2 regions of the Janthinobacterium sp. FT14W genome follow, and region 1 is predicted to be linked to the other one. Evidence: predicted binding sites of a transcription regulator. Region 1 holds the regulator's gene; the other holds the start of a gene.
What was found. Region 1 encodes FliA, which starts transcription of late flagellar genes. Its sites were predicted from a motif close to CTAAAGTTTNNNNNNNNNNNGCCGNTA; they were not measured.
Positions count from the first base shown of each region.

Region 1 (4,422 bases):
GCCCCGGCCCAGCGCCCCGCCGCGCCGCGCCAGCCCGCGCCGCGCCAGGCTGCCTCCGAGCCAGTGGACATGGCCCGCATGCAGCAGATGATGGCCAGCGCGCTGGCGCACGTCAAAGAGAACGCCGCTGCCGAAATGAGCGGCATGATGAATGAAATCCGCGCCATGCGCGGCATGATGGAAACGCAGCTGGCGGAAATCTCGTGGGGTTCGACGCAGCAGCGCGAGCCGCAGAAGGCCGTCGTGCTGCGCGAAATGCTGGCGGCCGGCTTCTCGGCCAGCCTGGCGCGCTACCTGATCGACAAGCTGCCTGCCGGCCTCGATGGCGCGCAAAGCATGCGCTGGATCAAGACGGTCCTCAGCCGCAACCTCAATACCGTGGCCAATGAAGACGCCATGCTGGAGCAGGGCGGCGTGTTCGCCCTCGTGGGCCCGACCGGCGTGGGCAAGACCACCAGCACGGCCAAGCTGGCGGCCCGCTGCGTAATGCGCCATGGCCCGGAAAAGCTGGCCCTGATCACCACCGATGCGTATCGTATCGGCGCGCATGAACAGCTGCGCATCTACGGCAAGATCCTCGGCGTGATGGTGCATTCCGTGAAGGACGAGGCGGACCTGCGCATCGCCCTGAAGGAATTGAAGAACAAGCACACGGTGCTGATCGACACGGTGGGCGTGAGCCAGCGCGACCAGATGGTGACGGAGCAGGTGGCCATGCTGTCGGGCGCCGGTGCCGACGTGAAACGCCTGCTGTGCCTGAACTCCACGGCCACGCAGGAAACCCTCAATGAAGTGGTGCGCGCCTACCAGGGCAGCGGCCTGGCCGGCTGCATCATGACCAAGCTCGATGAAGCGGCGTCGATCGGCAACGTGCTCGACGTGGTGATCCGCCAGAAGCTGAACCTGTTCTATGTGTCGAACGGCCAGCGCGTGCCGGAAGACCTGTACCTGGCCGACCGCGGCTACCTGATCGACCGTGCCTTCAAGCTCAAGCGCGATGCGGCGGCCACGCAGTTTTCCGATGCCGAACTGCCGCTGCTGATGGCGCAGGCGGCTGCCCGCAACAATGAAGCGCGCGGGGTGCACCTTGGCTAATTTCGATTTCGACCAGGCCGAAGGCTTGCGCCGCATGCTGGCCGGGCCGCAGCCGCGCGTCATGACGTTCCTCTCGGCCACGCCGCAGGACGACAAGGGCGCCATGCTGGTCAACCTGGGCGCCTCGCTGGCCTATGGCGGCAATGACGTGCTGCTGCTCGACGCCAGCGGCGGCAGCGATGGCGTGGCATCGCGCCTGGGACTGGCGCATGGCGCCAGCCTGCGCGACGTGGCGCGCCAGCAGTGCGGCCTGAATCAGGTAATCCACCAGGTGCCGCAAGGCTTCGGCGTGGCCAGCCTGGGCGCGCGCAACCACCTGATGGACAGCATGGACTATGCGGGCGAAGACGAATTGCGCCGCCTGGGCAAGACCTTTGAGGTGCTGGCGCGCCAGAGCGGCATCGTGCTGGTCGACGGCGTCGTGGCCGACGAGGGCGACTGCTTCCCCGTGCCCCTGATGGCCTCGTCCGATATCGTGGTGCAGGTATCGACCAGCGCCACCTCGATCAAGGCGGCGTACTGCCTGATCAAGCGCCTGAGCCAGGAACTGGGACGGCGTCCGTTTGGCATTCTTGTCACGGGCGCTTCCGAATCCGAGGCAAAAGTGGTATACGATAATATGGCGCAGGCGGCAAGCCGCTACCTGGCCGTGAAACTGACTTCGATGGGGTCGGTGCCTGCCGATGAGTATCTGCACCGCGCGGCGCGGCTGGGCCGCAGCGTGGTCGATGCGTTTCCGCTGGCGGGCGCTTCGGTGGCGTTTCGCGGACTGGCCGAGCGGCTGGCCCGTTCGGCGGCGCCGGTGCTGGGCGGTACCTTGTGCCAGACGGGGAGCGCACACCATTTCAGCGCCTGAATGCAACCGTAGCACCAGATAAGACGAGAAAACAATAAGCAGCCTATGTACACGGTCAAAGGGAAATCGAACAAGGACCATTTGCTGACGGAACACATTCCGCTGGTGAAGCGTCTGGCGCACCATATGAAGGCGAAATTGCCGCCTTCGGTCGAGGTCGATGACCTGATCCAGGCCGGCATGATCGGCTTGCTGGACGCCATTACCCGCTATGAAGAGACGCATGGCGCGCAGTTCGAGACGTATGCCGTGCTGCGCATCCGCGGCGCCATGCTCGACGAATTGCGCACCAGCGACTGGCTGCCGCGCAGCATGCGCCAGAACATGCGCAAGATCGAAGAGGCGATGAGCATCCTGCAGCAGCGCCTGGGCCATCCGCCGACGGAGTCGGAAGTGGCCAAGCTGCTCAAGATGTCGCTGGCCGACTACCAGGAAATGCTGGGCGACGGCGGCGGCCACCAGCTCGTGTACTACGAAGATTTTCATGACCCGGACGGCAATGACAGCTTCCTCGACCGCCACTGCGTGGACGAGGACAGCGACCCCTTGCGTTCCCTGCTCGATACCGATTTCCGGCAATCCGTGATCGATGCCATCGATGCGCTGCCGCCACGCGAGAAAATACTCATGGGCCTGTACTACGAAGAAGAGCTGAACCTGAAGGAGATCGGCGCGGTGATGGGCGTGTCGGAATCGCGCGTCTCGCAGCTGCATACCCAGGCCGTCGCGCGCCTGCGCGCAACCTTGAGGGAGCAGGCGTGGACTGGTCCAGCGTAATCGGGCTGGCGCTGGCGCTGGCGGGCCTGCTGGTCGGCCAGGCACTGGAGGGCGGCAAGATGGCCTCCCTGCTGCAGCCGGCCGCCTTTGCCATCGTCATCGTCGGCACCTTCGGCGCCGTGCTGCTGCAGACGCGGCTGCGCACCTTCGTGCGCGGCCTGGAAATGCTGCGCTGGGTGTTTTTGCCGCCCGCCGACACGCGCGCCGCGCTGGCGCGCGACATCGGGCAATGGAGCCTGACGGCGCGCCGCGACGGCCCGCTGGCCCTCGAGCGCCTGATGGAAAACACGGCCGACCGCTTCAACGCCAAGGGCTTGCGCATGATCGTCGACGGCATCGCGCCCGACAAGCTGCGCCAGCTGCTCGACGTGGAAATCTCCGCCTATGAAATGGCCGAGCGCCAGGCCGTCAAGGTGTGGGAATCGGCGGCCGGCTATTCGCCCACCATCGGCATCCTGGGCGCCGTGCTGGGCCTGATCCACGTGATGGAAAACCTCACCGACCCCAGCAAGCTGGGCGGCGGCATCGCCGTCGCGTTCGTCTCAACGATTTATGGCGTGGGCCTGGCCAACCTGCTGTTCCTGCCGGTGGCGAACAAGCTCAAGGCCATCGTTTCGCGCCGCGTGCTGCAGTATGAAATCACGGCCGCCGTGCTGTACGACATCGCCACGGGCGACCATACGCGCATCATCGAAGAGCGCGTCTCCAGCCTGCTGCACGAGCACTGACCATGATGCGGCGCGCGCGCAGGAAGTATGACGAGGAACCGGACAACCAGGACCGCTGGCTGATTTCGTACGCCGACTTCATCACCCTGCTGTTCGCCTTCTTCGTCGTCATGTATGCGATTTCGCAAGTCAACGAAGGCAAGTACCGCGTCTTCCAGAACGCCATCGGCCAGGCCTTCAGCCTGGAAAAGGGCGCGCCGCCCATCGTCATGGAAGCGCCGCAAGCCATCCCGCTGCCCAATCCCGCCCTGAAACGCCGCACGGAAGCCATCCGCCGCGAGCGCGAACACATGACGCGCCTGGCGCAGGACCTGGCGTCCACCCTGGCGCCGCTGGTCAAGGAAGGCAAGGTGCGGGTCACGCAGACGAGCCGCGGCGTCAGCGTGGAAATCAATGCCAGCGTGCTGTTCGACCCGGGCGCGGCGCGCCTGACGGCGGAATCGGACCAGGCCCTGCGCGCCGTGGCCGTGCTGCTCAAGGACGACACGCACGACGTGCAGGTGGAAGGGCATACGGACGTGCAGCCGATCAGCAATTCGAACTTTGCCTCGAACTGGGAATTGTCGGCCGCGCGCGCCAGCGCCGTCGTGCGCCTGTTCATCGCCAGCGGCGTGAAGGCTGCGCGCCTGACGGCCGTGGGCCACGCCGACAACATCCCCGTGGCGCCCAACGCCACGCCGGAAGGGCGCGCGCGCAACCGCCGCGTGGCCGTGACGATTTTGTCGGGCATCCCGGAAACGGTGACGGAAGTGCCGACGGCGCCCGTGGCGCCAGCCAACTGAGCTCGTCAACTGCGGGCTGCCGCTTGGTACAATCGCGCTTTCTTCCTTTTTATCTTTCCCTCATGAAAAGCAGCTCCCTGGGCGGTCTCGTCTATTCCACCGAAACGGGCCGCATGTGCCCCGCCTGCCGCCAGCCGCTGGCGCAGTGCGCGTGCAAGGCGCAAGCGAAGGCGGCGCCTGCGGG
Region 1 is NZ_WFLL01000051.1:15,979-20,400, reverse strand. It holds gene flhF (flagellar biosynthesis protein FlhF) at 1-1,095, shown strand, start outside; gene GCN74_RS24460 (MinD/ParA family protein) at 1,088-1,951, shown strand; gene GCN74_RS24455 (RNA polymerase sigma factor FliA) at 1,997-2,728, shown strand; gene GCN74_RS24450 (flagellar motor protein) at 2,710-3,456, shown strand; gene motD (flagellar motor protein MotD) at 3,462-4,238, shown strand; gene GCN74_RS24440 (translation initiation factor Sui1) at 4,301-4,422, shown strand, end outside.

Region 2 (4,422 bases), on a different contig from region 1:
ACCACCTTTTGCACGCGCATCATCGATGCCACGGCCGACCTGGCCTGCGCCTTCAAGCCGCAGATCGCGTATTTCGGCGCGCTGGGCGCGGAAAAGCAGCTGGAAGACATCTGCCGCTACGTGCGTGAGAACTATCCGCACATTCCGCTGATCCTCGACGCGAAACGGGGCGACATCGGCGCCACGGCCACGCAGTACGCGCGCGAAGCGTTCGAGCGCTACGGCGCCGACGCCGTCACCGTGAACCCGTACATGGGCGAGGATTCGCTCGATCCCTACCTGGCGTGGCAGGACCGCGGCGTGATCATCCTGTGCCGCACCTCGAACCCGGGCGGCTCGGACCTGCAATTCCTCGACACGGACGGCGTGCCCCTGTACCAGCGCGTGGCGCGTTTGGTGGCGGATAAATGGAACAAGAATGGCCAGTGCGCGCTCGTCGTCGGCGCCACCTTCCCTGAAGAACTGGCGCAGGTGCGCGCCATCGTGGGCGACATGCCGCTGCTGGTGCCCGGCATCGGCGCCCAGGGCGGCGACATCGCCGCCACCGTCGGCGCGGGCCAGACGGCGAACGGCATGGGCATGATGATCAGCTCGTCGCGCGCCATCATCTACGCCACGCCGCAGGCGGGCGAAGATTTCGCCGACGCGGCGCGGCGCGTGGCCATTGAAACGCGCGATGCGATCAATGCCCATCGTTCGGTATAAGAACGAGAGACAGCCAGCCTCACAGCACCTGACAAAACCGTAGCGAGCGGAAGGAAGAGGTGGCCGAGAAGCGCAACCGTACTGGCGTACGGTGAGCATCGCAGGCCGCCTATGCCGACGCGTAGCAGGTTTGGTTGGGTGCAACTAATCGCGCATGGGCGCGACCATCTCCGCATAGTCGTACAGCTCGCCCAGGATTTCCTCCCCCCGCTCATCGACCGATTCCGACAGCACGTCGATTTCCGTAAACAGCATTTCGATGGTGCGGGCGCCGCCGTCGCCGTCGAACAGGCGGGCGGCGCGGTGCTGTTCCCAGCGCAGGCTTTCCGCTTCGCTCAGGGTTTGCGGGAAATTGCGGGCGCGGTAGCGGAACAGCAGTTCCTGCAGGCGTTCGTCGGCAAACGAAGGGCGGGCCGTGGCCAGCTTGGCGGGCGTGTCGCGGCGCAAGGATTCGAGCAGGCGGCGGTCGTCGTTGCTGACGAAACCATTGTACAAATCTTCATCCACGTCCAGCGCGGCATTCGCGCCCGGGCGCTGGAACACTTCGGCCCAGATGGCATCCATGTTGGGCGCCGCAGCGGCAAATTGCGCGTTGACCTTTGCCTCCTCCAGATCGATGCCCCATTGCGCAGCCATGGCCGGCGACAGCGTCTTCAAATTGCCGACCAGCATGGGCGACTTGTTCAGGTGTACGCTTTTCACGGGCAGGCGGGTCATGCCTTCCGGCATGGCGTCCTTGCGCGTGAACAGGCGCGTGCGGATGGTGTCGGCGTCCAGGGTAAATAATTCGCGCGGGTCGTAGGCGCAATCCCAGACGAGGATCTCATTTTTATTGCTCGGATGCGTAGCCAGCGGCCAGACGACGCCCAGGCAGCCCCGTTCGGCGGGGAACATGCCGGACACGTGCAGGAAGGGCTGGCGCTCGCCGGCGGCCAGGTGCATGCCCATTTCGCTGGCGACCCGGTCTTTCTTGTGCAGGGCCAGGCAGAATTCGAACAGCTTCGGCTGCTTTTCCTTGATCAGGCGGGCCAGGGCGATGGTGGCGCGCACGTCGGACAGCGCATCGTGCGCCGCTTCGTGGACCAGGCCATTGGCCTTGCTCAAGTGTTCCAGCCTGAAACTGGTCTGGCCATCGTCGCGCTTCGGCCATGCGATGCCTTCCGGGCGCAGCGCGTGCGTCATGCGCACCACGTCGAGGATGTCCCAGCGGCCGCAATGGTTCTTCCATTCGCGCGCATACGGATCGATCAGGTTGCGCCAGAACAGGAAACGCGTGACTTCATCGTCGAAACGGATGGTGTTGTAGCCCACGCCGATGGTGCCCGGCTCCGAAAACGCCGCTTCGATGGTGGCGGCAAACTGGTGCTCGGGCACGCCCAGCTGCAGACACTGCTGCGGCGTGATGCCCGTGATCAGGCACGATTGCGGGTCGGGCAGGAAATCATTGGCGGGCTGGCAATACAGCATGATCGGGTCGCCAATCTCGTTGAGGTCCGCATCTGTGCGGATAGCGGCGAACTGGGCCGGGCGGTCGCGGCGCGGCTGGGCGCCAAAGGTTTCGTAGTCGTGCCAAAGAAAGGTCTGGGTAGTCATTGATGGTCGTTGCTTGCTTAATTGTTATCTTAATTGTCCGGGCCGCTTCAGTTTTCTGAAAACCTGCCGATACTACACGAGAGGATGGTCATCACCGCGTTTCCCGCATGGTGGCATACATTGCCCGTTCAAGGAGGTCTATCGTGTCAATTCCCATCGCCGCAGGCGGCAATTCCGCTCCTTCCGTGACTTCCGTCAGTACGGGTGTTGCCGGCAAGGACGATAAAGTCCAGCAAAAGGACGGCGTCAACACTGAAATGAGCGTGAACGACCGCACCAAGCTGCAGTTGAACGCTTCCATCATGCAGGCGTCGCTGAATGTGTCGATCGGCTCGGAAAACGAGCCCCTGGCGCTGCTGTACAAGACGGCCATCACCAACATCAATGAAGCGCTGAAGGGCCAGTACGGCGACGACGCGATCCAGAACGCGGCCTCGCAGGACAATAGCGCCGAAGCGACGGCGAGCCGCATTGTATCGCTGTCGACGGGTTTTTTTGACGCGTTCAAAAAGCAGAATCCCGGCCTGGACGACGACACGGCCTTGACCAGGTTCATGGACACCATCAGCGGCGGCATGGAAAAAGGCTTCAAGGAAGCGCGCGACATCCTGGGCGGCTTGAAAGTATTACAAGGCGATATAGCCAGCAATATCGACAAGACGTACGCGCTGGTGCAGAAGGGCTATGCGGACTTCGTCGCCGCACACAGCAGCAAGAAGAATGACGCTGCGGCGCCAACTACGCCTGCCAAGCCGGCCGACAGCAAGGCTGCCTGATCATTATTGCGCCGGAAGCGCCTGAGAACGTGACCAGGGCCAGGCGCATTGCCGAAGGCAGTACGAATGTACGGCGAGGCAATGCCACGACGCCATGGGCTTTTTATCAGGTGCTGACCCGGTTGCGCCCGCCCGCCTTGGCGCGGTACAGCGCCGCGTCGGCCGCCGCGATCAGGTCCTCGTCGTCCTGTTCGGCCGCCAGGCTGGCCACGCCGAAGGAGCCCGTGATGTGCGGCAGCGGGTTGCGCATGTCGGCGAAGATGACGGCTTGCTGCATGCGCTCGCACAGGCGCTCGGCCACGCGCAGGGCCACGTTTTCGTTGGTATCGGGCAAGATCACCATCATTTCCTCGCCACCATAGCGCACGGCAAAATCCGTGGGCCGCAGGGCGGCGCCCAGCACCTGCGCGGCGATGCGCAGTGCCTGGTCGCCCGCCTGGTGGCCGTGCGTGTCGTTGAAACGCTTGAAATGGTCGAGGTCTATCATCACCAGCGACAGGGGCGAACTGCTGCCGTGGGCCGTGACGATCATGTTCGGCAGTAAATCGGTCAGCCAGGCGCGGTTATACAGGCCCGTCAGGCTGTCGACCATCGACAGCTGGCGGTAGAACTCGCCCAGTTTCTGGCGCCGGCGCAGCAGGGCGTTGGCAGCGCGGATGCGGAAGGACAGCAGCCGCAGCAGGTTGCGCGCCAGACCGTTCGATTGCTCGATCAATTCCCATACGATGGCCGCGTCGATCACCAGCAAATCGGTTTCCTCGAGGGCGGAAATGGCGGCCAGGTTGCTCGCTTCGTCGAGCACCGATTGTTCGCCCACGCTTTCGCCGGGCAAGACCTTGCTGACGGTGCCGTCATCCATGCCCGTGTGGGTGTCCGCGGCCACGGCCAGCGAGCCGCGCAGGACGATGTACAGGCTGGTGCCCTGGGTGTCGGCAATGGCTTCGCCCGCTTCGAGGCGCATGACGGGGCAGGGCGCCAGCATGGCGGCCGTCTGGCTGTCCGCCCCATCGCGAAATAGCTGTAAATCGCCGATGTTGCAGCCTGAAGCGCTGAAGTTGCCGATCTGTTCCACAATCATACTTTCAAAAAGCCGGCGCGCGCGAGCAGAGGGCCGGTATCTTCATGATAGCGTAAAGCGGCCCTGGCTGTAACGGCAAAAGCTTGCTTGATGTTACTTACTGTGAGAAATACGACAATTATTTCCTTGTCGTGTTGATAAGCTGGAATGCTTGCAATTTAATTATTGTTATTGCGGCAGGTGAAAGGCGGGGCCGGATGTGCAAAGGCAGCCTTGAACGGCTGCCTTGGTCTCTGGCAAATACTGCAGTGGGGGGATTATTCGGCGGTT
Region 2 is NZ_WFLL01000018.1:53,929-58,350, reverse strand. It holds gene pyrF (orotidine-5'-phosphate decarboxylase) at 1-705, shown strand, start outside; gene sbcB (exodeoxyribonuclease I) at 850-2,298, opposite strand; gene GCN74_RS14105 (DUF5610 domain-containing protein) at 2,442-3,074, shown strand; gene GCN74_RS14100 (GGDEF domain-containing protein) at 3,181-4,146, opposite strand; gene GCN74_RS14095 (HPF/RaiA family ribosome-associated protein) at 4,410-4,422, opposite strand, start outside.
Region 2: GCN74_RS14105 (DUF5610 domain-containing protein) is a predicted target of FliA. The motif match lies at 2,344-2,370, and genes of this name have one in related genera.